DNA from 4 places in the Ralstonia mojiangensis genome. Region 3 is predicted to be linked to each of the others. Evidence: predicted binding sites of a transcription regulator. Region 3 holds the regulator's gene; each other region holds the start of a gene.

Region 1 (7,441 bases), on a different contig from region 3:
CAATGCTTCCTCGGCCGCCTCGTGGTCCTGGGCAGAGCTGCCCCCGGAGATGCCAATGCCGCCCACCAGACGCCCTTCGTAAAAGATCGGCACGCCGCCGCCCACCGGCATCAGGCGCGGGTGGTGCGCCAGCGGGGCAACGGCGGGCTCGGCCATGTACTGGTTCCATTGATGCGTGGCCAGGCCGAACGAGGCTGCCGTCCACGCCTTGTTGATGGCGACGTCAGCGGTCAGGAAAGGCGCGGCGTCTGCACGCTCGAACGCGCGCAGGTGCCCTCCTGCATCGGTAATGGCGATGGTCGCGGCAAACCCGCGTGCGGCACTGGCCCGACGCGCCTGCGCCAGCAAGGCTTGCGCGGCTTCCAGGCTGATCGTTGCCGTTGGGACGATGGGGGATGTCATGCTCATGCTCCTTGTCTGAAGTCAGAACGTTCAGCCGTTCGCGACAACGACTTTGCCGATCATGTTTCCGGCTTCGACGAGCGCATGCGCCTTGATCAAGCTCGCAGCGTTGATGCCATCGATGCGATGCGTCAGGGTGTGCTTGATGTCGCCGCGATCGACCAGTTCCGCCACACGGCGCAGCAACGCATGTTGTCGGGCGATGGTGGCGGTGGTGAACATGGCACGGGTGAACATCAGTTCCCAGTGAATCGAAATGGATTTCCCCTTGAACGGGCCGATGTCCAGATCCACCGGATCGTCGATGAGGGCGAATTGCCCCTCGGGGCGCAGCACAGCGGCGATCTGCGGCACGTGAGCGGCGCTCTGGTTCAGCCCGGCCACATGCGTGACGTGATCAAAGCCAAGCGCTGCCAATTGCGGCGCCCACGGTTGACGGTGATCGATGACGTGGTGCGCACCATGCGCCAGCACCCATTCACGGGTTTCCGGCCGCGAAGCCGTGCCGATCACGGTCATCCCCGTCAGCGCGCGCGCCAGTTGGGTCAGGATGGAGCCGACGCCGCCCGCCGCCCCCGTCACCAGCAGCACGTTGTTCTCGGTGGGGTCGGCCGCCTGGACGCGCAGACGATCAAACAGCAATTCCCACGCGGTGATGGCTGTCAGCGGCAGCGATGCGGCTTGCGCAAAATCCAGCGATGCCGGCATGGGGCCGACGATGCGTTCGTCCACCGCATGCAGTTCACTGTTGGTGCCAGGCCGCGTGATGTCGCCGGCATACCAGACACGGTCACCCGGCTTGAAGCGCGTGGCCAGCGGGCCGGCCGCGCGGACGATGCCCGCTGCGTCCCAGCCGGCAATGCGCGCTTGGCCCTCCGGGATGTCTCCGCCCCGCCGGATCTTGGTATCGACCGGGTTGACGGACACCGCTTTGACTTCCACCAGCAGGTCGTGGTCGCGCAGTTCAGGCGTCGGCAGCTCAATGTCTTGCAGCGCCTGCGGATGGCTGATGGGGTGGTTCTGATAGAAACCGATGGCTTTCATGCACGTTCTCCAAAGAGTGAATGAGGGCCATGCTATCTTTCAGCGATATGCGGATAAACGGGCCGCGCGCACAAACACTTTCGGCATTTCAATGAAAATCATCCGCCTGGATGACGTGCAAATCTTCGTGCACACGGCCGACGCCGGCAGCTTCTCAGAGGCGGCGCGCCAACTGAACATCGCGCCTGCGCAAGCAAGCGCTTCTGTACAGCGGCTGGAAAAGGCGCTGGACGCCCGTCTGTTCACGCGTTCCACGCGCAGCATGCAGTTGTCAGAGGCTGGAGAGCGCTACCTGCCGCATGCGCGCGTCATGCTGGGTGCGCGGGAGCAAGGCGAACAGGCGCTGGCCGGTGGCCGGGAAGCACTCTCCGGCCCGCTGCGGCTGTCTGCTCCGTCTGATTTCGGGAGAAACCTGCTCCTGCCGTGGCTCGACGATTTTCAGCACCAGCACCCTGGTTTATCGGTGCACCTGAAATTGAGCGACCGGGCGGCCGATCTCATCCGCCAGCCGCTGGACTTTGCCGTGCGCTATGGGGCGCTGCCGGATTCATCCTTGCTGGCCATCAAACTGCTCGACACCAATCGGCGTGCGTTGTGCGCAGCGCCCTCGTACATCGAACAGCACGGCGCACCGGCCAAGGTGGATGACCTGCGACGACACAACTGCCTTCGGTATATCTGGAGCGAGCAAGTCCATGAACGCTGGCGCTTTACCCTGCCCGGCGGCGAGCGCACCGTGGCAGTCACAGGAAATCGCGTGAGCGACGATGCCGATGCCGTGCGCCGCTGGGCCATCGCAGGCGAAGGCCTGCTCTATAAATCGCGCTTGGACCTCATCAACGATTTAAAGGCCGGGCGATTGGTCGAGATCTTTCCGCAGGAATATGGCGAGCCCGCGCCGCTGCATTTGATTTGCGCCCACCGCGCGCAACTGACCCCCGCCATCAAAGCGCTAAGTGCCTTCCTGCGCGAACGCTGTATGGCCCTGCTCGCCAGCTACTCGCCGCAAGGTTCGCCATCCGAGTAACGCGGCGGCAACCGACTCTGGCGGCATCCTCTTCGACCCGATCGACCTGATCGACTGGCCTGCCGATCGCCCCTCTTTGAGCGCGCAAACGTACAACCGTTGCGCCGCCTCTCTCTGCAGGCACGCCCGTGCCTTGTGGCACTCGAAATAAGTTGATCCGTATCAGGCGAATGCCGCCAGAAGGTTTGACAGCTGCGGCCATCGCGCCTTTCATGGTTATGCGTGCTGGTGAAAAAACCGAAAAGAACATTGGGGGAGGCACACCATGCGACGTCTCATTACTGCGCTCCGTGCGCTCACGGGGCTGCTGATCGGTGCGCTTTTAGCGTGGTCGGGACAAGCCAGTGCGGTACCGGCTTTCGCCCGTCAAACCGGCATGGCATGCATGGCGTGCCATGTCAGTTTTCCTGAACTGACACCCTTCGGCCGCTTCTTCAAGATGACCGGCTATACGCTGGCCAACAACAAGACGATTCCGCTCTCGGGCATGGTGCAGATTTCGCGCACCAACACGCGCACGATCGATCAGGACAACTTCGACTTCGTGCGCAACGGAGACACGGTGCCGCAGCAGGTGAGCCTCTTCTATGCGGGGCGCATTGCGGGGCCCGTGGGTGCCTTCGCGCAGTGGACATACGACGGGGTTGCCCACCACAGCGCGCTGGACAACACCGATATTCGCGCTGCATGGCACCTCACGCGTGAGGACGTCGAGTTCATCTACGGCGTCACGGTCAACAACAACCCGACGGTGTCTGACGTTTGGAACAGCACGCCGGCCTTCGGGTATCCCTATGCGGCTCCCAGTATCGGCGTGCCCCCACTAGCCGGCACCCTGGTCGACGGTGCCTTGGCACAGCAGGTGGTAGGCGCCAGTGCATACGTATTCTGGCAACGCCATATCTACGCAGAACTGGGCGCCTATCGGACTGCCGATCAGGCCTTCTCGGTGTTCCGTGCCGGGCAGGACACCGCAACTCCGGGCGGCGTTGCGCGCTTGAGCGGCGCGAACCCGTACTGGCGCGTTGCATACAACCAGGAGTGGGGCTCGCATTCGGTCATGTTTGGCACGTTCGGGTTGCTGGCCAACCGGTATCCCGACAACACCATGCCGGGCACGCCAACCGATCGCTTCAAAGACTATGCGCTCGACGCGCAGTACCAGTACTTGACCATGACCCATGCGTTCACCGCACAGACGGCATGGATCCACGAGCAACAGAACTGGCGGGCGAGCTTCCCGAGTGGTGGCATCGGCGCGGGCCCCACTCCGGCCAACCCAACCGATCATCTCGATACCTTCAAAGCCAAAGCGTCGTACTACTACCAGCGCAAATACGGTGGCTCGGTCGCGTACTTTTCAACAACCGGCAACGCAGACCCCGGCCTGTACGCCGCAGCGCCTGTGACGGGCAGTGCCAACGGGCGACCAGACACACAAGGCTTGATCCTGGAACTGGACTACTTGCCGCATCCGCAGGTCAGGCTCGCGTTGCAGTACACGTGGTTCCTGAAGTTCAACGGCGCCCGTACCAATTACGACGGCAACGGCAGAAACGCCGCCGACAACAACACGATTTACCTGCTGGGCTGGTTCATGTTCTAACCGCAGGTCACGCGCGAAGATGCGAGGGGGATAAGGCCATGAATGGATTCCATCAGCCCAGACGGATCTGGCTTGCCGCGCTGGCAGCGTTGGCGATGATCGGCTGGTCGAACATGGCGGGTGCGCAAGATGGCGAGAAGCTTGCCGCGCAGCTGTGTTCTTCGTGCCATGGGGTGCACGGCAAGAGCGAAGCACCGATGTTTCCGCGCCTGGACGCACAGGTGCCGCAGTACCTGGAAGCGCAGCTCAAAGGCTTCCGCACCCGTGGTCGGGGTGAGACCGATGCGCAGGCCTTTATGTGGGGTATTGCGTCGCAGCTGGATGACGCAACCATTGCGTCGCTGGCCGAATACTATGCGCGGCAGACAGCACCTGCCGGGCCTGCAGGCGACCCGGCACTGATGGCGCGCGGCAAAGAGATTTTCGAGCACGGCCTTCCTGCGGAAGGCGTACCAGCATGCGCGTCGTGCCACGGGGCGCAAGCGCAGGGCAACGGAACCTTCCCGAGGCTGGCGGGCCAGCATGACGCCTATCTCTTACGGCAGATTGCGGTGTTCAAGAACGGCACGCGCGCCAACGCTCCCGTGATGAGTGCCGTTGCCCACACGCTGTCGGACGACCAGGCGAAAGCGGTTGCTGCGTTTTTGCAAGCTCAGTAGCGGGGTGCAGAACCAGTCGGCCTAGGTACTCAGCGGCTGGTTCCGCGCCTGCAGCGAAATCTCGCTGGCCACGATCCGCTCAAGCTCCGGCCAGGTCACAGGCAACCGTACAAACACACTGTTATTGTTGTCCGACGAGACGCACAGCTTGATGTGGCTGACGTGGTTGTTCACCCCGCACCCAACACGAAGGATGCGTGTGGTCGCCGACGGGTGCCACACCACATTGCCGAGGAAGTATGTGCGAGCGCTGCCCCGCTCCACTGGGTCGGTGACCAAATCGAACGTGCTGCTCAAGAATGTGTGAAGCTCGTCGACAGTCATGTCTGAACGTAGCCCCAGCGGTTCGCCAGCATCCTTCCATCCCCTGCCGTGGTTTGCTTCTTTTTTTAAGCGTACCGAGAACGTGCGTTTTTGGCCGGAAGCCGTCAGATGGGTGCTAAGGAGCTTCGTTCAGCAACGCAGGCAATGGCGAAACTGGCCAACGCCGCAGAATCCTCGCGGGCGTAGGGCTTCCCGCCTGTTCACGGCGCAACATCGCGTCGACGCTGCGCTGGGTGTACCTCAGTTTCTAATCCGCCAACGCTCTAGTGCTGCGCGTCTTTCGCGGCACGATCGATCAGATTGGCCACCACGGCGGGGTGTGAGACCAACGACATATGGCTCGATTTCACTGTCGTCACGCGGGCGCCGATCTGTTGGGCCAACGTGCGCTGCACTGGCGTCTTGAGCGCATGGTCGTCTTCGGTCACGAGGTACCACGTTGGCTTGTCGTGCCAAGCCGCATGAGAGACTTTGCCCGCAAAGGCAGATGCGGAAATAGGAACCTGCGTAGCAGCAAGAATGCGCGCACGGGGCTCGGGCACATCGCCTGCCATGACGTCGCGATAGGCTGCCGGGTGGTCGAGCCAGATGAAGCCGTCATTGTCGGGCTTCAGGCCATCCATGGGCGCCTTCAGGCGCGTCAGCAGATCGGACACGGATTCTCCGCTGTCCGGTACCAGCGCAGAGAGGTAGACGATGCCTTTGACGTTGTCTGCGTTCCCCGCTTCAGTCACCACGGCACCGGCATACGAGTGCCCCACCAGAATGACGTCTCCCGACTGCCGGGCAAGAACGCGGCGGGTGGCAGAAACGTCGTCCGCCAGAGAGGTGAGCGGGTTCTGAACAGCGGTCACGTGATAGCCCTTGCGCTGCAGTGCTGCGATGACCTCAGACCAACTGGATCCGTCAGCAAACGCACCATGTACCAGGACAACGTTCTTGATCGGGTGCTGCACTTCCTTTGCCTCGCTGGTTGCGGTGAATAGACTGGCCGTCAGTCCGAACATGATGACTGCAGCTTTCAGCCATCGCAAAGCGGCCTTGGAGCGTGGGGATGCCTTCATAGACGGGTCTCGCACGGTGGATGCCGAAAAACGTGATGCAGATGCCTGAATCTACTGCCGTGAGAAGAGCGTGTTCAGATACGCACGAACTTCACGGATGGCCGCTTCACGTGCCTGGGCGTTGGCTCCGACATGCGGGCCCAATTGAACGCATGCATCCTTGAAGGTGAACTCGGATTGCGTGGCGAGGTTGATCAATATTCCCTTCTCGTCTTCGGCGATCTCGCACGCCCGCACGGTTTGCGAGCCCTTGGCGACGGTGGGTGCCATGTCGAACGGCAGATCGAATGCATGATGCGCATCGGGGTACACCGTCATGGCGACGTCGTTACCGGCCTTGCGCAGGCGCTCCACATAAGCCGCGCATTTTTGGGGCGGGTCGTAATCGTCCGCAGCGCCATGGAACTCCCGGATGGGGGCATCGACGTCGGTGTCGTCGCGATAGCGCGTCATGCAGTCGGGATAAAACGGAATGTATGCCTGGAAGCGCGCACCGCTGGTATTCCACTGCCGGTGCAGCCGGCGCATCGCCGCATACAGCGTGGCCTGCCCGCCTCGCGAAAAGCCCATCAGCACGATCCTTTTGGAATCGATTCTCGGATGCTGCGCCAGCACGGAAAGCGCACCATATGCGTCGATGATGAGATTCAGCCGACCCAGTTGGCTTTGGTCACGACTTGTCGAAACAATGCCTCGCCCCGTGAAGCCGTCGATGGCGAAGGTGGCGATGCCCATGGCATTGAATATGCGCTCCCACATTTCAATGTTGGGGCCAATGCCGCTGGAACCATGAATGAGCACCACCGCCGGCTGGCGGCCACTCGCCTCGGCCAGGCGTAGCACGCCGCCCACCATCACAGGCTTTCCATCTTTGCTGCCGGTCAACACCTGAGTGTCCGACAGCGTGAACGATGGAACCGCATGGACTTCAACATGCGCTGCAATATCACCACTTTGCGCGCGCGATGTGGTGGCCCAGCAGCACAGGGCAAGGGCGCAAACAGTCAACCACTTCATTGCCTATCCTCCTGCAGCCTTTGGTTTTGAGCGTACCGCGCGAAATCTGATCTCGCGCCAACGACTCGAATCATGCTCTGAAGTCGCCTTCTCAGGGAGTCCAGACGCCGATCCCACCGTGCGCAGTGAACCGTAGCGTCAGAGCTATGCCCGGTCCTGCCTGCATCGGCATTTCTGCCCGTTACGGGACTGCGTGAATCTGTTTTTGTTGGCTGTAGTCAGGACGGGCACGCTCGGCTCGGTTTAGCCGGGGGGCAGCGCAAGTGCCTTACCAGGTGCAGATTGCCTGGTCCGTCGC
Region 2 (7,441 bases), on a different contig from region 3:
CGTTGCTGCACGGCCTGTTTGATACTGCGGTGGCTGCGGTCAGCGCTGCGCAATGCTTGCCGGCATTTCTGCCCGAACCGCCGCGTGGCCGCACCATCGTCATCGGCGCAGGCAAAGGTGCAGCCGCGATGGCCGAGGCAGTGGAGCAGCACTGGAAGGGCGAGCTGTCCGGCCTGGTCGTCACGCGTTACGAACATGGCCGCGCGCCCGGCACGCAAGGTCGCATTGAAGTGGTTGAAGCCTCGCATCCCGTGCCAGATGCGGCGGGCCAACGCGCCGCGCAACGCATGGTCGGCTTGCTCGAAGGTTTGACGAAAGACGACCTCGTCCTGTGCCTGATCTCGGGCGGTGGCTCGGCCCTCCTGGCCGCACCGGCCGAAGGCCTGACGCTGGCCGACAAGCAGTCCGTCAACCGCGCGCTGCTCAAAAGCGGAGCGAGCATCGGCGAGATGAACTGCGTGCGCAAGCACCTGTCGTCGATCAAGGGCGGGCGCCTGGCACTGGCGTGCGCACCGGCGCGCGTCGAGACGCTGCTGATCTCCGATATTCCCGGCGACGACCCGACGCTCATCGCCAGCGGCCCGACGCTGCCCGACGCCACCACCTGCGCGGATGCGCTGGCCGTGATCGACAAATACGGCATCGACGTGCCCGAAGCCGTGCGCCGTCATCTGGAAACCGGCGCAGGCGAAACACCCAAACCCGGCGATGCACGTTTCGAAGGCCATCGCAGCCACGTCATCGCGACGGCCCAGCACGCGCTGGAAGCTGCTGCCGCGCAGGCGCGCGCGCTCGGTTACGAGGCACACATCCTGTCGGACAGCATTGAAGGCGAAGCGCGCGATGTGGCCGAAGTGCACGCCGGCATCGTGCGGCAGATCGTGGCGCGCAACCAGCCGTTCACCAAGCCGTGCGTGATTCTGTCGGGTGGTGAAACTACGGTGACCGTGCGCGGTAATGGGCGCGGCGGGCGCAATGCCGAGTTCCTGCTGGCGCTGGGCGTGGCGTTGGATGGCCTGCCGGGTGTGCATGCGATTGCTTGCGATACCGATGGCATTGATGGGTCTGAAGACAACGCTGGTGCGATCTTGACGCCGGATAGTCTGGCGCGTGCTGAAGCGCTTGGGTTGCGGGCTAAGCAATTGCTCGACAACAACGATGGGTATGGGTTTTTTGATGCGCTTGGCGATTTGATTGTGACTGGGCCTACGCGGACTAATGTGAATGATTTTCGGGCGGTTTTGATTACTGGCTGATGTTGGATTGGGGGAATGGATTGATTGATGTTTGTGGTTCATCCCTTGTTTCATCCCCTGCCGGGGCTGACTCACTTTTCTTTGTCTTGCCAAAGAAAAGTAAGCAAAAGAAAGGCGCGCCCGAGATGGCGACTTCCCCTTGAATTTATGTCGCAGAGAGGGGAAGGGAAAAACTCGCTTCGCTCAGACAGTTTCCCTTCCTTTTTCCTCTCTGCAACAGAAATTCAAGGCGCCATCTAGGGCAGGAACGTCAACGGCCAAACCATCGATCACAAGTGCAGCAGGAACCAGCAGCACAACGCAAAGCAAAGCGAGCAACACAGCAACAAACAAGAGCCACTAGGGCCCGCACACCAACGGTTCGGCCGTTGACGTTCCTGCCCTAGATGGCGCCTTGAATTTGTGTAAGCGGGCGGAACAAAGACGGGGAACTGTTTGAGCGCAGCGAGTTTTCCCCGTCTCCGCCCGGTTACACAAATTCAAGGAAGGGGTCGCCATCTTGGGCGCGCCTTTCTTTGCTTACTTTCTTTGGCAAGACAAAGAAAGTGAGTCGCCCCCGGCAGGGGGTGAAAGGGAGTGGACCACCAAGGCCCAAATAAACAACCCCACCGGAAACACCAACATGCGCCGCTTCCGCAACACCAAAATCCTCGCCACCCTCGGCCCCGCCAGCAGCGACAAAGACACCATCCGCGCCCTCTTCGACGCCGGCGCGGACGTCTTTCGCCTGAACTTCAGCCACGGCTCGCACGAAGACCACCGCAAGCGCTACGACACCGTGCGCGCGGTGGAGGCCGAGACCGGCCGCCCCATCGGCATCCTCGCTGACATGCAGGGCCCGAAGCTGCGCATCGGCACGTTCGCCGACGGCCGCGTCGTGCTCAAGAACGGCGATCGCTTTGTGCTCGACCGCGATCCGACGCCGGGTGATGCCACCCGCGTGCACCTGCCGCACCCGGAGCTGTACGCGGCTGCCGCGCCAGGGCAATCGCTGTTGCTCGATGACGGCAAGATCCGTCTGGCGGTGGAAGCGGCCGATCCGACAGCCATCGTCACGCGCGTGGTCGATGGCGGCCCGCTGTCTGACCGCAAGGGCGTGAACGTGCCGGATGCGGTGATTCCCATTCCGGCGCTCACCGAGAAAGACCTGCGCGACCTGGACTTCGCCCTGTCGCTGGGCGTCGATTGGATCGCGCTGTCATTCGTGCAGCGTGCCGAAGACGTGATCGCCGCGCGCGAGATCATCGGCGACCGCGCCGGCCTGCTCTCCAAGATCGAGAAGCCCGCAGCGCTGCTGCATCTGGAAGACATCGTGCAGGCGTCCGATGCGCTGATGGTGGCGCGTGGCGATTTGGGCGTGGAGCTGCCGCCCGAGCGCGTGCCCGGCGTACAGAAGCGCATCCTGCGCATGGCGCGCCACCACGGCAAGCCGGTGGTCGTGGCCACGCAGATGCTGGAATCGATGATCGAAGCGCCGGTGCCAACGCGCGCAGAAGCCTCCGATGTGGCCAGCGCCGTGTACGACGGCACCGATGCCGTGATGCTGTCGGCCGAGTCGGCCAGCGGCAAGCATCCGGTGGCGGCGGTCAGCATCATGAACCGCATCATTGCCGAGACCGAGCGCGACCCGCTGTACCGCAACCTGATCGACGCGCAGCATCAACCGCCGCTGCCCACCCGCCAGGACGCCATCTGCGCGGCCCTGCGCGACGTGACGCACATCCTGGGCGCGGTGGCCACCGTCACCTACACGTCCAGCGGCAAGACCAGCCTGCGCGCCGCACGCGAGCGGCCGCTGGCGCCCATCGTGAGCATCACGCCGCGCCTGGATACGGCGCGCCGTCTGGCGATCACGTGGGGCGTGCACAGCACGGTCAGCCCCGATGTGAGCAACGTCGACGAGATGGTGGATGCGGCGTGCCGTGCCGCCGCGCGTGAAGGCTTTGCCGTGTCGGGCGACCAGATCGCCATCACGGCGGGCATGCCGTTCGGCCAGGCCGGTTCGACCAACCTGCTGCGCCTGGCGGAAATCTGGCCGCAGACGCTGGTCAGTGCGCAGACGCAAACCGCTGCGCAGCAGCCCGAACCGGCAACGGTCTGACGTGACTTCGGGTCAGTAAGCGGATCAAACCACTTTGGAGTAGCGCGGGACGAAGGTGACGGGCTTGCCCTCGGCTTCCACCGCGCGCTCCGTGCCTGCCTCGCGCAGGTGCGAATCGAACACCATGGCGATGCGGCGCACGAGCAGCCGTCCTTGCGGCGTGATCACGATACGCTCGTCCCCCACCCTGACCAGCCCGGCTTCCTCCAGCGGCGCCAGCGCCCGCAGCTCGTCCGCAAAGCTGCGCTTGAAGTCCAGCCCGTGGCGCGCACCGAATGCGCGCATGTTCAATTCGAATCCGCACATCAACTCGCCAATCAGCGCGCGGCGCACGTGGTCATCTGGCGTGAGTGACATGCCGCGCAGCACGGCAAGTTCGCCGGCGTCGACGCGTGCGTAGTACGCGTCGAGATCCTTCTCGTTCTGCGCATACACATCGCCCACGCGGCTGATGGCGGACACGCCAAAGGCCAGCATGTCGCAATCGGCGTGCGTGGAATAGCCCTGGAAATTGCGCTGCAGCCGCCCTTCACGCTGCGCGATGGCGAGTGCATCGTCGGGCCGCGCGAAGTGGTCCATGCCAATGTAGACATAGCCCTCGGCAACGAGACGCTCCACCGTCATCGCCAGCAAGTCGAGCTTTTGGTCTGCGGTCGGCAGCGTGAGCATGTCGATGCGGCGCTGCGCCTTGAACAGGTGCGGCAGGTGTGCATAGCTATAGACGGACAGCCGATCAGGCGCCATCTCCAGCACGCGATCCAGCGTAGCGTTGAAGGTTTCCGTACGCTGATACGGCAAGCCGTAGATCAGGTCGAAGCTGATCGACTCGAAGCCCAGCCGGCGCGCAGTGTCGACCACGCGGCGCGTCTCTTCCACGCTCTGGATGCGGTGGACCGCGCGCTGGACGTCGGGGTCAAAGTCTTGAATGCCGAGGCTTGCGCGATTGAAGCCGATCTCGGCCAGTACTTCGAGCGTGGCGTCGTCGGCGTGGCGTGGGTCAAGTTCGACAGAGATCTCGCCATCGTTGGCCAGATCGAAATGCTCACGCGTGGCGGCCATCACGGCGCGCATTTCGTCGTGCGCAAGGAACGTGGGCGTTCCGCCACCCCAATGCAACTGCGTCACGCGGCGCAGCGGGCCAATCTGATTGGCCACCATCGCCATCTCGCGGGCGAGGGTTTCAACGTAGCGTGCGCTGCGCGAGCGATCCTTTGTGATGACCTTGTTGCAGCCGCAGTAGTAGCAAAGGTTCGCGCAGAACGGCAGGTGCATGTACAGCGACAGCGGCGCATGCAGCGCGGGTGCAATCGCAGCCCGGCGGTGCAAGGCGTCGAGGTAATCGGCGTTACTGAATTTGTTGTGAAAGCGGTCTGCCGTCGGGTACGACGTGTAGCGCGGGCCGTGCGTATCAAAACGCTGCGCGAGCGCGCGCACCTGCGGCGCCGACCAGCGGAAGGCGGTGTCGTTGGCGGCGGACGGAGGGTCGGCCGGCTTGGCGAACGGAAACATGGGGTGGTTCTAGTGGGGGCGATGGTTCATCCTAAAACCGGGATGTGGGCGCCGCGTTGATGTGTGTCAACGTCGGTCGAAGCTTGGTCCAAAGCGTTGCCGGCTGCACGCGGGCTGGCGCAACGGCACAACAGTGCAGTTCCGCGAAGGGCTTTTTTTTCGGGGTTTGGGTTGTTGGTGCATCCCTTGTTTCATCCCCTGCCGGGGCCGACTCACTTTCTTTGGTCTTGCCCAAAGAAAGTAAGCAAAGAAATGCGCGCCCGAGATGGCGAAAGATTCCTTGAATTTATGTCGCAGAGAGGGGAAGAGAAAAACTCGCTGCGCTCAGACAGTTTCCCTTCCTTTTTCCTCCCTGCAACAGAAATTCAAGGCGCCATCTAGGGCAGGAAAGTCAAAGGCCAAACCATCTCAGCGCCAGCCCAAACGACAAAGGCCAACCGCGCGATGGGTTGGCCTTTCTCTTTTGACGTTTGAGCCCTTGATGGCGCCTTGAATTTTCGTAAGCGGGCGGAAAAAAGGTGGGGAACTGTCTGAGCGAAGCGAGTTTTCCCCACCTCCGCCCGGTTACGCAAATTCAAGGAATCTTTCGCCATCTCGGGCGCGCCTTTCTTTTGCTTACTTTTCTTTGGCAAGACAAAGAAAAGTAAGTCGGTCCCGGCAGGGAACGAAACAAGGATGGACCACAAACAAAAAGATTCAGGAAACCACCGGCTTCTTAGCCGCCAACAACCCCTTCAAAGCGCCCAACCGATCCTTCGGCGACATGGCCGGCATGGTGTCCTCCGGCGTCGGCCCCGCATCTTCGCCAAGCTTCATCTCGGCGATATAGCGCGACGGCTCACACACCACCGTCTCGCGCGCACGCTTGCGCTTCTTGCACCAGCTGATATGCAGGCTGCGCTGTGCCCGCGTAATGCCCACATACATCAGCCGCCGCTCTTCTTCGATCTTCTCGTCGGTCAGGTCGTCGTCTTCGCGGCAATGCGGGAGGATGCCTTCCTCCACGCCCACCAGGAACACGTGCGGATACTCCAACCCCTTGCTCGCATGCAGCGTGGACAGGCGCACCGCATCCGGGTCTTCTTCCTTGCCTTCGAGCATGCTGATCAGCGCGATGGTCTGCGTGAGTTCCAGCAGGTTCTTGCCAGTGTCCATCAGGCCATCGGCGTTATCGAAACCGGTGGCCTCTTCGTCATCGTCCTTCTCGGGCTTGGTGCCCTTGCGCTTGAGCCAGTCGAGGAACTCCAGCACGTTGGTCCACTTGTTCTGCGCCTGGCGCTCGTCGTAGGTGTCGTACAGGTAGGCCTCGTAATGGATGCCTTCCATCATCTCGTCGAGCAGCGTGGCGGCGGGCTCCTTGGCGGCCCGGTCCGACAGCCGCACGATGAACTCGCAAAACACCCGCAGCGGCTCGAGCTGGCGCGGCGCGAGCTGCGCCTCGATGCCGCCCATCATCGCCGCCTCGAACAGCGACACCTTGGCCTGTCCCGCGAACGAACCCAGCACTTCGAGCGTCGCGTTGCCGACCCCGCGCTTGGGCGTGGTGATGGCGCGGATGAACGCAGGATCATCATCCGCATTGGCAATCAGCCGCAGATAGGCGCACAAGTCCTTGATCTCGGCCTTGTCGAAGAAGCTCTGCCCACCCGAGAGCACATACGGAATGCGCTCTCGGCGCAGGATCTGCTCAAAGAGGCGCGCCTGGAAGTTGCCGCGATACAGGATCGCGTAATCCCGAAACTGCGCGCGACGCTCGAACTTGTGGGCCGAGAGTTTGAAGACCACGCTCTCGGCTTCGTGCTCTTCGTCATTGGCGCTGGTCACGTTGATCGCGTCGCCCATGCCGTGCTCGCTCCACAGCGTCTTCTCGAACAGCTTCGGGTTCTGCGCGATGACCGCGTTGGCGGCATTCAGAATGCGCACCGTGGAGCGGTAGTTCTGCTCCAGCTTGATGACCTTCAGGTTCGGGAAATCCGTCTGCAGCAGCTTGAGGTTGTCGAGCGTGGCGCCGCGCCAGCCGTAGATGGCCTGGTCGTCGTCGCCCACCGCCGTAAAGGCCGGCGCACGCAAGTGCGAACCGCCCGCGAGCAGCTTCAGCAGCTGGTACTGGCAGGCGTTGGTGTCCTGGTATTCATCGACGAGGAAGTAGCGCAGGCGGTTCTGCCACTTCAGGCGCACCTCTTCATTGCGGGCGAATAGCTCGGCGGGAATGCGGATCAGGTCGTCAAAGTCCACCGCCTGATACGCGTGCAGCGTCGCAACGTAATTGCGGTAGACGAGCGACGCCTGGTGGTCATCGACGTTGTTGTTGGCGAGCGCCTCGGCAATCGCGGTATCCGGGTCGACGAGACCGTTCTTCCACAGCGAGATCGTGCTCTGCACGCGGCGGATCAACTGCTTGTCGGTGGTGGCCAATTGCTCCTGGATCATGCCGAAGCAATCATCCGAATCCATGATCGAGAAACGCGGCTTGAGGCCCACGTGCTCGGCTTCGGCCCGCAGAATCTGCACACCGAGCGAGTGGAACGTACACACCGTCAACTGCTTGATGGGAATGCGCTTGCCGTCTTCGCGC
Region 3 (7,441 bases):
GTCCAGCGAGCGCAAGCCAAGATCGTCGAGAAACTGCTTGGTCGTCGCATACAGCGCGGGGCGACCCGGCACGTCGCGATGACCAATGACTTCGATCCAGCCGCGGTCTTCAATCTGCTTGATGACCTGCGTGTTGACCGTCACACCGCGAATGTCTTCGATATCGCCGCGGGTGACCGGCTGGCGATAAGCGATGATCGCCAGGGTTTCCATCACGGCACGCGAGTACTTGGGCGGCTTTTCCGGGTGCAGTCGATCAAGATACACGCGCATTTCCGGACGGCTCTGCAGGCGCCAGCCGGAGGCCAGCGCGACCAGTTCGACACCGCGATTCAGCCAGTCCTGGCGCAGTTCTTCGAGCAGCACACGGATGGTGTCTGCGGAAACATCTTCGTCGAAGAGCTTGCGCAAGTCATTGACTCGCAACGGATCCTGCGCGCAGATCAGCGCGGTCTCGAGGACGATCTTCGCCTCTTGGGTATTCATCGGGTTGAGCGGCTCGTCATTGCTCGCGCACGGCCAGTCGCCGTCACGCTTGAGGTTTGTCGTCCCGCCGCGAAGCACGCGGCATTTCTGAATGCTGTTGCCCACCCGGGCCCGGCGCGCGAAGGCCAATTATTCAATTGGATCCTGCACCGAAACGCAGTGGCTGTGCCCGCAAAGTAGGGCCGGAGGAGCGAGTTGATCCGGTGCCGGTCAGGCACCACAAGGGCAATTTCTTCCGCCGCCATGGGGACGGATACTGCACCGGACGACTACCAAGAAGAACGGCAGCCCGCCCGAATCGACTGTCCAGGGTGACTCTACCGCTGGATGGCATCGCTTGGCGCCGCGCTTGGGATTGTTGATTTGCGCGGGTGGCGAATCGAATTGTTGTCGATTGTAGGGCAATTTCCAGCAGCGCCGCAACCGGGAAGATGTCCTAGCCTCCCATCCCGGGCCGGATGGCGATTTCCCCGCGCTTTAAACGCTTACAGCACGAGACAGAATCCGTGTGCGTTAAGCATCTCTGGCAGCCAGATTGCGTGAAACAGCCCCCAGACCCCAAACCCGGCGATGGCGATGCCAGCCGCGCCTCGCGCCCATCGCTGGCGCGACAGCCCTCTCAACCACCCGGCCAAGCCAGACATCATCAGAAGGTTAGGCAGTGTGCCGGCACCAAAGACGAGCATGACCACGGCCCCTGAGGCTGCGTTGCCTGCCAACAACGCTACAGCCAATGCGCCGTAAACCATGCCACACGGCACCAAACCCCACGCCATACCCGTGACATAGCGGCGCAGCAACGGCGGCTGACGCTGAAGCTTGCCGCCCAGCCTAGCCGCCGCTAGAGACAGACCACCAGCGACGCGGCCGAGCAAGCGCTCAAGCCACACGCTGCGCCACACATCTCCGGCGGAACGCACGAGCAGCAACAAACCGTAGGCGAGCAGCAATGCACTGGCGAAGGCAAACAAGCCGCGTTGAATGGGCAGCCATTGCTGGCGCCAGACGGTCGCACCCATCGCACCCATGATTGCGCCAAGCAGCGTATAGGTGGTCAGCCGGCCGGCATGCATGACGACCTGCTCAAACCATAGACGGCGGCGAGACACGATCCGCACCGCCACCGCCCCGCGCTCGGCCGCGAGTGCGATACCGCTGCACATCGCCAGACAATGGACACCGCCGAGCAACGCAATCAGGAAAACGCTCAGAAGCGCGGCGGCACTCATCTTTCTGACGCTCTCTTGATATGGGCCAAGGTTTTCGTTTTGCTGTTGCGAACTAAGCGTAATTGGCGCGTTTTGCCGCATCGGAAATGTCCGAGGACAAGAAGGTCGCCGTTATAATAAGCTGGCGCTATACAACAAGAATTACTCATTTCACTTTCCCGAAATTCGCCCCCGCCCGTGCTCACTCGAATCGCACTTACCGACCAAGCCTCGCGTTGTTCCACCTGTGTACTCGGGCAAATCTGCCTGCCGGTGGGAATGAACTCGGATGACGTGCGCAAGATGGACGATTTGGTCGGCGAGCGCATCCGCATTAAGAAGGGGCAATCGCTCTATTCTCTGGGTGAGCCACTGGAGGCGGTTTACGGCATTCGTTTCGGCACGCTCAAAACCCATCTGACGCTTGAAGACGGACGACACCAGATCACTGGGTTCCATCTGCCGGGTGAAATCGTCGGGCTCGATGGCATTGGTGATATGCGCCACGTGTCGGACGCCACCGCGCTTGAAGATACTGAAGTCTGCGTGGTGCGCTACGACGAGCTGCAGCACCTTTCGCGCCGGCTGCCTTCGCTGCAGCATCAGTTTCTGCGCATCATGAGCAAGGAAATCTCGCAGGATCATCTGATGCTTCTCACGCTGGGCTCCATGCGTGCGGAGGAGCGTCTGGCAGCGTTCCTGCTCAACCTCTCGAAGCGATCGGCCCAGCGAGGATATTCGTCGACCGAGTTTGTGCTGCGTATGAGCCGCGAAGAACTTGGCAGCTATCTGGGTCTGAAGCTCGAAACCGTCAGCCGCCTGTTCTCGCGCTTTGCCGAAGCGGGTCTCATTCAGATCCGCCAACGCCACGTCAAGTTGGTCGACCTGGCCGGCCTGCGCCAGGTCATGAGCGGTCAGGCCGCCTAAGCTGCTTCCATGGTTCCCGCTCACACGAGCGGGTGTTCATGCGCTTCCAGTTTGCCGATGCCCGGCGACACATAGAGCGTCAGCGCGCTCGACAATCCGCACAGCAACCAGAACACAAAGAACGACACGGTGTAGACCGCCTGGGTCGACACCGTGATCTGTTCGCCGAAGAAGCGCAGGTCGGCGGGGTCCACCACCGCAAAAACCACCAGCTCAGCCAGCGCGGCCGACAGAAATGCCGGCCACAGAATCCACATCAGCAATCGACGTTTCATCGGGCCTCCGCGTGAATGGCATGTGGCGGCGCGACGACCGTCTTTTCAACGACCAAACCGCGGCGCACCACGTTGTCATGAATAGCAGGATCGGGATGCGACATTGCCAGCCAGATGGTGACGCCGCAGCCGACCATGGCGACGAACGGCCCTGCCATCAGCAGCCATGGCCAGGGCTCGCGCCACCAGGGACGGGCCTGTGCGGAAGATTGCGTTGCGTGCATCGTTGCCTCCTGTTGGGGATGCCGCATCAGCGCGGCACGATGAAGCTCGACGGTTCGCGCAGTACGAGGCTGTCGCTACCGCTGTCTGCATGGATGACGAAACGGATTTTGTGCGAGCCGGGGGCGGCATCGTCGGCCGGCCGGCGTACGCGCACAGGCAGCAGTCGGTTAGCCGCCGGCGGCAACTCCAATGTGGTCGACTCGCCGCTGCCGCCCTGCACGTCCAGTTCCGGCATGCCCTCGGCGGTGATGGTCACGCGCATGGGGTGCTCGGACGCGTTCATCAGTTGCAGGCGATAAACGTTCTCGATCTTGCCGCCGTCCACTTCACGCGCCAGCGCACCACGATCACGAATCACGTCAACCTTGAGCGGCTGCCGCATCGCCAATGCCACGATGAACCCGGTGAAGAGCACCAGCATGATTCCGGTATAGATCAGCACACGCGGACGCAGCAGATGTCGCCGGGCTTCCTTCGGGCTGAGCCGATCAAGCATCGCGCGTTCCGACGTGTAGCGGATCAGACCACGCGGGTAGCGCATCTTGTCCATGACCTGGTCACAGGCGTCAATGCAGGCGCCGCAACCGATGCATTCGTATTGCAGCCCTTGGCGGATGTCGATGCCGGTCGGGCATACCTGTACACAGATGCTGCAGTCGACGCAGGCACCCAGACCCTGAGCTTCGAAATCGGCGTTGCGCGAACGGCTGCCGCGCGGCTCGCCGCGCTGCGTGTCATAAGTGACAACGTAGGTATCGGGATCGACCATCACGCTCTGGAAACGAGCGTAGGGACACATGTAGCGGCAGACCTGTTCGCGCATGAAACCGGCGTTACCCCAGGTCGCAAATGCGTAGAACAGCATCCAAAACGTCTGCCAGGGGCCGAGCGACAGCGTCCAGGTCTCCATGCCCAGATCGCGGATTGGCGTGAAGAAGCCCACGAAGGTGAAGCCCGTCCACAGCCCGATGAGGATCCAAGCCGAATGCTTTGCGGCCTTCAGGCGGAATTTGCGCAGGCTCCAGCGCTCACCGTCGAGACGGATGCGCGCGAAGCGATCTCCTTCGATATGCCGCTCGATCCACATGAAAATCTCGGTGTAGACCGTCTGCGGACAGGCATAACCGCAAAAGAGCCGCCCCGCCACCGCCGTAAATAGAAACAGCGCGAGCGCCGACAGCACCAGCAGCAACGTCAGATAGATGACATCCTGCGGCCACAACACGAGGCCAAAGAGGTAGAACTTGCGTGCGCCCAAGTCGAACAGTACTGCTTGGCGACCGTTCCACTGGAACCACGGCAAGCCATAAAAGATGGCTTGCGTGGCCAGCACCAGCCAGACGCGCCAACGCGCGAAGGCGCCGGTCACGGCGCGCGGATAAATCTTGCGCCGGACCTCATAGAGCATCTGCTCGGTGGGTGCGTCTTCGGCGCCCGCCGCCGCAGTGGCGGGCGTCATGGGGCGCCAGGCTGGTTCCTTGTCGCTCATTGCGTGTGACTCGTGTTGCTATTCGACAGACCCCAGACATAGGCCGCCAGCATGCGGATCTTCTCCGGCGAGAGCAGGTTCTCATGTGCCGGCATCGTGTTGTCACGGCCCTTGAGGATGGTCTCGACGATGGTCGCTTCCGAACTGCCGTACAGCCAGACGCGGTCGGTCAGGTTGGGCGCGCCGAGCGCCTGATTGCCCTTGCCGGTTGCCGTGTGGCAAGCCGCGCAGACCGACTTGAACGTCGGTTCGCCACGCGCTGCCTTGATCGGGTCGTAAGACAGGCCCGACAGCGAGCGCACATAGTTGGCCACGTTGACAGCCTGATTGCCGTCCACCACCGCCGCGAGGGATGGCATGACGCCGTGACGCCCCTTGGTGATGGTCGTCAGGATCGTCTCGGGCTCGCCGCCGTACAGCCAGTCGTTGTCGGTCAGGTTCGGGAAGCCCTTCGCGCCGCCAGCGTCCGAGCCATGGCACTGCGCACAGTTGTTCAGGAACAGGCGCTGGCCGATCTCATGGGCCTGCGGGTCGGCGGCGATCTGCTTGATGTCCATGCCGGCATAGCGCTCATAGAGCGGGCGGACCTGAGCATCGGCCGCCGCACGCTGCGAGGCCAGCTCGCCGCGCGTGGAGAAACCAAGCACCCCGCCGTATGCACCCAGGCCGGGGTACAGGATCAGGTATCCCAACGCAAAGATGCACGACAGCAGGAACATCCACATCCACCAGCGCGGCAGCGGATTGTTCAATTCACGCAGATCGCCATCCCAGACATGGCCTGTATCTTCACCGGCGCTGTGCCCCGGTGCCACTTGAATGCGCCGCTGGGAGAACAGCAGCCAGATGCACCACACGATGCCGACCAGGGCGATCGCTGCGATGTAATACCCCCAGAACTCCGAAATGAAGTCGCTCATGATTCTGTGTCCTTATTGATGCGGGCGCGTCGCGTCTGCGCGCGCACCGGCGACCTCGGCCTCATCGGGCAACAGGAACGGCAGCATGGCCGATTCCGCATTCGCAGCGCGGCGATGCGCGGAGAATGCCCACCAGGTAATGCAGACGAACAGCACGAGGAAGACGGCAGTCGCAATTGCACTCAGCATGGCCATGGCTTACTCCTTGGCAGCAACGGTGGCAGGCGCAACAGTCGGCTCGACAGCCACGTCCCGGACGTTGCGCAGTTCCACACCGAGGCCTTGCAGGTAGGCGACCACGGCATCCTCTTCCGTCTTGCCTGCGAGTTGCTCGCGCGCCCCGGCGATCTGCGCATCCGTGTACGGCACACCGAGCTGGCGCAGCACGTGCATCTTCTTTTCGATGTCGCTGTTGTCCAGCGGCGTCTTCGAGAGCCACACATACGACGGCATGTTCGACTCGGGCACCACCTCACGCGGATCGCGCAGGTGGATGCGATGCCAGTCGTCCGAATAGCGCTGCCCCACGCGCGCCAGATCCGGGCCCGTGCGCTTGGAGCCCCACAGGAACGGGTGATCGAACACCGATTCGCCTGCCAGCGAATAGTGGCCATAGCGTTCGGTTTCGGCGCGCAGCGTACGCACTTGCTGCGAGTGGCAGCCGACGCAGCCTTCGCGGATGTAGATGTCGCGCCCCGCCAGCCGCAGCGGCGAATACGGAGCGATGCCCTTGACCGGTTCAGTGGTCGAATGCTGGAAGAACAGCGGCACGATCTGCACTAGGCCTGCAATGCTGACCACCACCAGCGTCAGCACGATCAGGAAGCCGATGTTCTTTTCCAGCGTCTCGTGCGAGAAAAACTTGTTGGATTGGTTGCTCATGTTCCCCTCCTCACTGAGCCGCGACCATCGGGGTCTGGGCCGGTTGAGGAATTGGTGCATCGACGGCCTTGCTGCCCTGGATGGTCTTGAACACGTTGAATGCCATCAGCAGCATGCCGCCCAGGAAGCACAGGCCGCCAGCGAGGCGAATCAGATAGAACGGGTACGTTGCCTTCACCGCTTCAACGAAGCTGTAGGTCAGCGTGCCGTCGGCCTCGGTAGCGCGCCACATCAGACCTTGCATCACGCCAGCAACCCACATGGCAGCGATGTAGAGCACCACGCCGATGGTCGCCACCCAGAAGTGCACCTCGATCAGGCGTGTGCTGTACATCCTCTGTTGGCCAAACAGGCGCGGGATCATGTAGTACATCGAACCGATGGTGATCATTGCCACCCAGCCGAGGGCACCCGAGTGAACGTGGCCGATCGTCCAGTCGGTGTAGTGCGACAGCGCATTGACGGTCTTGATGGACATCATCGAGCCCTCGAACGTCGCCATGCCATAGAACGACAGCGCCACCACGAGGAACTTCAGGATCGGATCGGTGCGCAGTTTGTGCCAGGCGCCCGACAGGGTCATGATCCCGTTGATCATGCCGCCCCACGACGGCGCCAGCAGAATGAGCGAGAACACCATGCCGAGCGACTGAGCCCAGTCAGGCAGTGCGGTGTATTGCAGGTGGTGCGGGCCCGCCCACATGTACGTGAAGTTCAGCGCCCAGAAGTGCACGATTGACAAGCGATACGAATAGATCGGGCGCTCGGCCTGCTTGGGCACGAAGTAATACATCATGCCCAGGAAGCTGGTGGTCAGGAAGAAGCCCACTGCGTTGTGGCCATACCACCATTGCACCATCGCATCCTGCACACCGGCATAAGCCGAATACGACTTAAACAGCGACACAGGCAACTCAGCGTTGTTGACGATATGCAGCAGCGCGATCGTGATGATGTAGGCGCCGAAGAACCAGTTGGCGACGTAGATGTGCCGGGTCTTGCGCTTGGCAATGGTGCCGAAGAAGACTA
Region 4 (7,441 bases), on a different contig from region 3:
TGGCCGGACAGGTAGCCGTGCTTCGGGCAGATTGAAAACGTAGGGGTAATGGTGATGTACGGCAGGCGGAAGTTCGCGAGCGCGCGCCGAACGAGTTCCTTGCACGCCTGCGGCGAGGAGATCGCTTCGTTCATGTACAGGTGCAGCACCGTGCCGCCCGTGTACTTGCTCTGCAGCGCTTCCTGGCGCGCCAGTGCTTCGAACGGGTCGTCCGTGTAGCCGACGGGCAGCTGGCTGGAGTTGGTGTAGTACGGCTGTTCTGTCGTACCGGCCTGCAGGATGCCCGGCCAGCGCTTGCGGTCTTCGCGGGCGAAGCGGTAGGTCGTGCCCTCTGCGGGCGTGGCTTCGAGGTTGTACAGGTGCCCCGTTGCTTCCTGGAATTCGGTCATGCGCTGGCGCACGTGGTCGAGCAGGCGCACCGCCATGGCGTGACCGAATGGCGTGGTGATGTCGTCGGCATCGTGCGTGAAGTTGCGCACCATCTCGTTGATGCCATTCACGCCGAGCGTGCTGAAGTGGTTGCGCAGCGTGCCCAGGTAGCGGCGCGTGTACGGATACAGCCCCTGGTCGATCAGCCGTTGGACGAACTTGCGTTTGACTTCCAGTACGTCGCGGCCGAGAGCGAGCAGCGTATCAAGCCGCGCCAGCAGCGCCGCCTCATCGCCCGCGTAGAGATAACCCAATCGCGCGCAATTCACCGTCACCACCCCAATGGAACCGGTCTGTTCAGCCGAGCCAAACAACCCGTTGCCGCGCTTGAGCAGTTCACGCAGGTCCAGCTGCAGGCGGCAGCACATCGAGCGCACCATGTGTGGCTCTAGATCGGAATTCAGGAAGTTCTGAAAGTAGGGCAGCCCGTAGCGTGCTGTCATCTCAAACAGCAGCGTGGTGTTGGGGTGCTCCCAATCGAAATCCGGCGTGATGTTGTAGGTGGGAATCGGAAACGTGAACGCGCGGTCCTTTGCATCGCCCGCCATCATGACCTCGATGTACGCGCGGTTGATCATGTCCATTTCGGGCTGGAGATCGCCGTAGGTGAAGGGCATCTCTTCGCCGCCGATGTACGGAATCTGCTCGCGCAGGTCCGCTGGGCAAGTCCAGTCGAAAGTGAGGTTGGTGAATGGCGTTTGCGTCCCCCAGCGGCTCGGCACGTTCAGGTTGTAGATCAGCTCCTGCATGGACTGCTTGACCCCCGCATACGACATCCCGTCGCGGCGAATGAACGGCGCCATGTACGTATCGAACGAACTGAACGCCTGTGCGCCGGCCCATTCGTTCTGCAGCGTCCCGAGAAAGTTGACGATCTGCCCGATGGCTGCGGACATATGCCGCGGTGGCGTCGCTTCCACCTTGCCCGGCACGCCGTTGAATCCCTCCGTCAGCAACTGCCGCAGCGACCAGCCTGCGCAGTAGCCCGACAGCATGTCGAGATCGTGGATGTGGAGGTCGCCCTCGCGATGCGCTGCGCCCGCCTCGGGGCTGTAGACATGCGAGAGCCAGTAGTTGGCCGTGACCTTGCCCGCCACGTTCAGGATCAGGCCGCCAAGGCTGTACCCCTGATTGGCGTTGGCATTGACCCGCCAGTCGCGCTGCTCGAGGTATTCGTCCATCGTGCTCTCGACATCGACCAGCGTGTGCTTGAGCGAACGCAGCCGGGCGTGCTGCTCGCGGTAGACGATGTAGGCACGCGCGGTGCGCCAATAGCCGGCGTCGACCAGCACCTCTTCCACGCAGTTCTGGATGATTTCGATACCGGGGCAGGGGAGCGAGGCGAGATGTTCGAGCACGCCCGTGGTCAGGCGCTGCGCTTCGACGGTGTCGAATTCGCCGGTGGCCTGTCCGGCTGCCGCGATGGCCTGGCGGATCTTTTGCGCGTCAAACGGAGCCAATGAACCGTCGCGCTTGGTGACTTGCTTGGTGACCTGTGTGCCCGTCATGAGGTACTCCATCTAGTGGTATGGAGCCAGACTAGCACTACATATTGTGGTCGGTGAGCCCTAAAGACCTTGATTCTTAAATCGCTTGACCCCGGTCAACCGGGGTCATTTGCGACGCAGAATGGTCGTGTCGCTGTCAGTCGACGATGAACAGCCGGGCGCCGTTCTTGGTGTACGACTGATGGGCTTCAGCATCGTCGCCCACCTGATAGCTCATGCCGGGCGTGAGGGTGAACTTGCGGCCATCTTCCAGTGTGGTTTCCAGTTCGCCATCCAGACAGAACAGGATATGGCCCTTCTTGCACCAATGGTCAGCCAGGTAGCCGGGCGTGTACTCGACCATGCGCACGCGGATGCGGTTCGGTTCGTCGCCAAAGTAGCGGGTGCGCCAGATCGCCATGCCGGTCTCGCCGGTGTGTTCGGTAGGTTCAACGGCGGACCAGTCGGTCGTGCCGAAGGCAAACGGCGCCATTTTCATCGCGGGACTCCGGTCGGTAGCGTAAGTCGATGATGGTATCAGCGGCTGACGTGGTGCAGGCGTCGCATTTGATGTGCTGGAAACGGCGCTTGTTGGTACGCCGTGACGGCATTGCGTGCGGCTCAACAATCCGCCTCTCACCGGCTGGTTCCACTGCCCGTGCGGCATTGCAGCAGGGTGTCAACGGCACCATATCAATGTATGCAGAAATTGCATGGTGCCATGCAACATCGACATAAAGATCGCCATGCGCTTCTCTAATATCGTCGCTTTTTACAAAGCGTGACGAAGTTGGGCCGGCCCTTGGCCCCATGAGATCCGCGTCTGTCGCGCGCCGTCCCTCCGGCCACGATATTCCTTGGAGAAAGTCTTGAACACCAAACGTCTGACCTCCCATATCGGGCTGGCAATGCTGCTGGGCATTGCCGTCGGCTGGGGTTGCCACGAATATGCCAAGGACGCTGCGGCGGCCAAGGACATCGCTTCGTACTTCAGCATCATCACCGACATCTTCCTGCGCATGATCAAGATGATCATTGCACCGCTGGTGTTCTCGACCCTGGTGACGGGCCTGGCGAGCATGAGCGGCGGCCGCTCGGTCGGTCGCGTGGGCCTGCGCGCGATGATCTGGTTTGTGTGCGCATCGGCTACGTCACTGGCGCTAGGCATGCTGCTAGTCAACTTCTTCCAGCCGGGGGTGCACATGAACCTCGCCCTGCCGGACGTGTCGGCCACGTCGGGCCTGAAGACCGGTGACTTCACCCTCAAGGCCTTCATCACGCACGTGTTCCCGCGCAGCATCGTGGAAGCCATGGCCACCAACGAGATCCTGCAGATCCTGGTGTTCTCGCTGTTCTTCGGCGCTGCGCTGTCGACCATGAAGAACCCGATGGACAGCGTGATCGGCCGTGGCCTGGAAGAGCTGACCAAGCTGATGTTCCGCATTACCGACTACGTGATGCGTTTCGCACCGCTGGGCGTATTTGCCGCCATGGCCGCCGCCATCACGGTGGAAGGCGTGGGCGTGCTGTGGACCTACGGCAAGCTGATCGGCGAGTTCTACCTGGGCCTGGCGTTGCTGTGGGCGATCCTGTTCTTTGTCGGCTACCTGCTGCTGGGTCGTTCGCTGGGCCGCTTGCTGGGGCTGATTCGCGAGCCGACGCTGCTGGCGTTCGCTACGGCAAGCAGCGAATCCGCCTACCCGAAGACGATCGAGGCGCTCGACCGCTTTGGCGTGCCCAAGCGCATTTCGAGCTTCGTGCTGCCGCTGGGGTATTCGTTCAACCTGGACGGCTCGATGATGTATCAGGCGTTTGCGGTGCTGTTCATCGCACAGGCCTACAACATCGAGATGAGCTTCACCCAACAGGTCACCCTGCTGCTGGTGCTGATGCTCACGAGCAAGGGGATGGCCGGCGTGGCGCGTGCCTCGCTGGTGGTGGTGGCGGCCACGCTGCCGATGTTCCACCTGCCGGAAGCGGGTCTGCTGCTGATCATCGGCATCGACCAGTTCTTCGACATGGGCCGCACGGCCACCAACGTGATCGGCAACAGCCTGGCCACGGCCGTGGTGGCGAAGTATGAGCCGGCAGAAGAGGAAGCGGCGGAAGAGGCCGCAGAAACCGCAGTGCAGCCGACCGTCGGCTGACCTTAGGCCAAGATGACAGCGCCGCCTTTCAGGGCGGCGTTGTTGTATCTGAGCGGCGTTATTCCGGTTGAGAAGCGAGCGATGCCACGGCTGGGCTCAGGGGCATATCGCCAATATCGACGCGCTGTGCCATCGGCGCTTCTCCCAGCAATGCAGCCACCATGGCTTGCAGCGGAAGCACGTCGCCGGTGCTCATGAAGCGTGGCGACGCGGCTTGGCCGGATGCCTGCAATTCCGCTGCTGCCAGTGTGCGGCCCAGATGGCGCGCGACGGCGTGACCGGTGTCGATCAATGTCAGCCGGTCGCCCGCAATCTCGCGGATGGCGTCTTCCAGGAACGGGTAGTGCGTGCAGCCGAGCACCAGCGTGTCGGCATGCGCGTCCAGCATCGGCTGCAGATAGGCCTGCAGCAGCTCGAGCACCGCAGGCGAGTGGGTATCGCCGCGCTCGATCAGGGGGACGAGGCCGTAACCGGGTTGGCTCAGCACCTTGCAATCGCCGGAGGCAGCCGCCAGCAGGCGTGCAAATTTCTCGCTGCGCAGCGTGCTTTCGGTGGCGAGCACGCCAACCACACGGCTCTTCGACGTGGCAACCGCTGGCTTTAGGCCCGGCTCGACGCCAATCACCGGCACCGCCAGCTTTTCGCGCAGCACGTGCACGGCCTGCGCCGTGGCGGTATTGCACGCGATCACCAGTGCCTTGCAGCCTTGATTGACCAGCCATTCGCACACTTGCAGCGTGCGGTCGGCAATGTATTCGGGAGATTTTTCCCCGTACGGGGCATGGCGGGAATCCGCCAGGTAGAGAAGCGATTCGGCCGGCAGTTCGGCACGAATCGCGCGCAGGACGGAGAGCCCTCCGAGGCCGGAATCAAAGACCCCGACCGGTGCCTGCGCGCATGTCGTCATATCGCGTGAACGGATCAGCCTGCTGCGACGGGAATCTTGCCAATCTTCGCTTGCCATTCCGCCGGGCCGGTCTTGTGGACCGATGTGCCCGAGCTGTCCACGGCCACGGTGACAGGCATGTCCTTCACGTCGAATTCGTAGATGGCTTCCATGCCCAGGTCTTCGAACGCCAGCACCTTCGAACCGCGGATGGCCTTTGACACCAGGTACGCCGCGCCGCCCACGGCCATGAGGTAAGCCGACTTGTGCTTCTTGATGGACTCGATGGCGACCGGGCCGCGCTCGGCCTTGCCCACCATGGCAATCAGGCCCGTCTGGGCGAGCATCGTCTCGGTGAACTTGTCCATGCGCGTGGCCGTGGTCGGGCCTGCCGGGCCAACGACTTCATCGCGCACCGGGTCGACCGGGCCGACGTAGTAGATCACGCGGTTGGTGAAGTCGATGGGCAGCTTCTCGCCCTTGGCCAGCATGTCGGCGATGCGCTTGTGTGCGGCATCGCGGCCCGTCAGCATCTTGCCGTTGAGCAGCAGCGTCTGGCCCGGCTTCCACGAGGCGACTTCTTCCGGCGTGAGCGTGTTCAGATCCACGCGCTTCGACGTTTCCGTGTTCGGTGCCCACTCGACCTTCGGCCATTGCGACAGATCCGGCGCTTCCAGCTTGGCGACGCCGCTGCCGTCCAGCGTGAAGTGCGCGTGGCGTGTGGCAGCGCAGTTCGGGATCATCGCGACCGGCAGGTTGGCTGCGTGGGTCGGGTAGTCCAGGATCTTCACGTCGAGCACGGTGGCCAGGCCACCCAGGCCTTGCGCGCCAATGCCCAGCGCGTTGACCTTTTCGTACAGCTCGATGCGCAGCTCTTCAGCGCGGTTGCTCGGGCCGCGGGCGATCAGGTCCTGAATGTCGATCGGCTCCATCAGGGCTTCCTTGGCCAGCAGCATGGCCTTTTCAGCCGTGCCGCCAATGCCGATGCCCAGCATGCCCGGCGGGCACCAGCCGGCGCCCATGGTCGGCACGGTCTTGAGCACCCAGTCGACGATCGAGTCAGACGGATTCAGCATCACGAACTTCGACTTGGCTTCGGAGCCGCCGCCCTTGGCTGCGACGATCACATCCACCGTGTCGCCCGGCACGATCGACATGTTGATCACGGCCGGGGTGTTGTCCTTCGTGTTGGTGCGCTTGCCGGCCGGATCCGCCAGCACGCTGGCGCGCAGCTTGTTGTCGACGTCGTTGTACGCGCGGCGCACGCCTTCGTTGACCATGTCTTCCAGGCTCATCGTGGCGCCGTCCCAGCGCACGTTCATGCCGACCTTCAGGAACACGGTGACGATGCCGGTGTCCTGGCAGATCGGGCGCTTGCCTTCGGCGCACATGCGGCTGTTGGTCAGGATCTGCGCAATGGCATCCTTGGCCGCCGGGCTCTGCTCCTGCTCATAGGCGCGGCCCAGAGCAGTGATGTAGTCCATCGGGTGGTAATAGCTGATGTACTGCAGCGCGTCGGCGACGCTCTGGATGAGGTCTTCTTGACGAATGACGGTCATGGTGGGGGACCAACGTATAGGAATGAAAAGCCGGTGCGGCAGGGCAGTGGTCGGTGACCTTCACTCCCTGCCTGTGACCTGGACGGCGGGCGCCGCAGGCTCAGAACAGCCTGAAATCATACACCCAATGTCGGGCGCGGATTGTCCGAGCGCGTTCGTCGGAATCGCCGCGCCAGCAAGGGCGCAGCGTCAATGTGCGTCGGCAGCCTCGCCGTGCGGATGCGCATGCGAAACGATGCGGTCAACCCAGGCCATCACCAGCGCAGACACCAGGAACGCCATGTGGATCGCAACCTGCCACAGGATCGTGTGCGTGTCTTTCTGGGCCGCGTCGATGAACGTCTTGAGCAGGTGGATTGACGAGATGCTGATCAGCGCCATCGACAGCTTCACCTTCAGTACGCCCGCGTTGACGTGATCCAGCCATTCGGGCTCATCTTCATGTCCCTCAATGCCGAGCTTGGACACGAAGATGTCGTACCCGCCGATGATCACCATGATCAGCAGGTTGGAGATCATCACCACGTCAATCAGCCCCAGCACGGCCAGCATGATCTTGGTTTCATCCATCTCCCCCAGGTGCGCAACCAGGTGCCAGACCTCGACGACGAACAGATACACATATGCGGCCTGGGCGATGATCAGCCCCAGGTAAAGCGGCAGTTGCAGCCAGCGGGAAAAGAAGATCAGGCGCGGAATTGGGCGCAGCGGGGCGATGGGTGACTTCATTGGCGGAGCGGGACGGAGCGGATGGTCGAAAAACCGCGTGATTGTAACGTTCCGTGATTACAACATCGCTTACAGGAAAACGCTTGCGATGTGCTTTATTCGTGATCGAGCGACGGGTCCAGCGGGTCCAGCGGATCGACCGCTCGGCCGCGCTGCCGCCCGCGCCGCATCGTCGGGCGTGGCCGTGCAGGCCAGCTCGCCACG

Evidence for each region. Region 3 encodes FNR, which switches genes on or off when oxygen is low (the NO sensors DNR and NnrR bind a similar motif). Its sites were predicted from a motif close to TTGATNNNNATCAA; they were not measured.
Region 1: a site for FNR is predicted at 2,626-2,639, ahead of NG898_RS11300 (cytochrome C). Genes of this name have one in related genera too.
Region 2: a site for FNR is predicted at 4,923-4,936, ahead of hemN (oxygen-independent coproporphyrinogen III oxidase). Genes of this name have one in related genera too.
Region 4: a site for FNR is predicted at 2,023-2,036, ahead of NG898_RS04490 (ribonucleoside triphosphate reductase). Genes of this name have one in related genera too.

Annotation. Positions count from the first base shown of each region.
Region 1 covers NZ_JAMXHU010000002.1:966,647-974,087, reverse strand. The annotation lists gene NG898_RS11315 (GlcG/HbpS family heme-binding protein) at 1-402, opposite strand, end outside; gene NG898_RS11310 (zinc-binding alcohol dehydrogenase family protein) at 433-1,446, opposite strand; gene NG898_RS11305 (LysR family transcriptional regulator) at 1,544-2,473, shown strand; gene NG898_RS11300 (cytochrome C) at 2,739-4,079, shown strand; gene NG898_RS11295 (c-type cytochrome) at 4,118-4,738, shown strand; gene NG898_RS11290 (hypothetical protein) at 4,760-5,062, opposite strand; gene NG898_RS11285 (alpha/beta fold hydrolase) at 5,326-6,069, opposite strand; gene NG898_RS11280 (dienelactone hydrolase family protein) at 6,178-7,143, opposite strand; gene NG898_RS11275 (transglutaminase-like domain-containing protein) at 7,412-7,441, opposite strand, start outside.
Region 2 covers NZ_JAMXHU010000002.1:907,740-915,180, reverse strand. The annotation lists gene NG898_RS11020 (glycerate kinase type-2 family protein) at 1-1,256, shown strand, start outside; gene pyk (pyruvate kinase) at 1,879-3,357, shown strand; gene hemN (oxygen-independent coproporphyrinogen III oxidase) at 3,382-4,866, opposite strand; gene NG898_RS11005 (UvrD-helicase domain-containing protein) at 5,563-7,441, opposite strand, start outside.
Region 3 covers NZ_JAMXHU010000003.1:252,621-260,061, forward strand. The annotation lists gene scpB (SMC-Scp complex subunit ScpB) at 1-486, opposite strand, end outside; gene NG898_RS13250 (sulfite exporter TauE/SafE family protein) at 972-1,715, opposite strand; gene fnr (fumarate/nitrate reduction transcriptional regulator Fnr) at 1,893-2,621, shown strand; gene NG898_RS13260 (hypothetical protein) at 2,642-2,896, opposite strand; gene NG898_RS13265 (FixH family protein) at 2,893-3,120, opposite strand; gene ccoG (cytochrome c oxidase accessory protein CcoG) at 3,147-4,610, opposite strand; gene ccoP (cytochrome-c oxidase, cbb3-type subunit III) at 4,607-5,530, opposite strand; gene NG898_RS13280 (cbb3-type cytochrome oxidase subunit 3) at 5,543-5,725, opposite strand; gene ccoO (cytochrome-c oxidase, cbb3-type subunit II) at 5,729-6,412, opposite strand; gene ccoN (cytochrome-c oxidase, cbb3-type subunit I) at 6,423-7,441, opposite strand, start outside.
Region 4 covers NZ_JAMXHU010000001.1:934,714-942,154, forward strand. The annotation lists gene NG898_RS04490 (ribonucleoside triphosphate reductase) at 1-1,937, opposite strand, end outside; gene NG898_RS04495 (DHCW motif cupin fold protein) at 2,074-2,415, opposite strand; gene NG898_RS04500 (dicarboxylate/amino acid:cation symporter) at 2,786-4,063, shown strand; gene murI (glutamate racemase) at 4,122-4,970, opposite strand; gene NG898_RS04510 (fumarate hydratase) at 4,985-6,508, opposite strand; gene NG898_RS04515 (TIGR00645 family protein) at 6,698-7,237, opposite strand; gene NG898_RS04520 (DMT family transporter) at 7,333-7,441, opposite strand, start outside.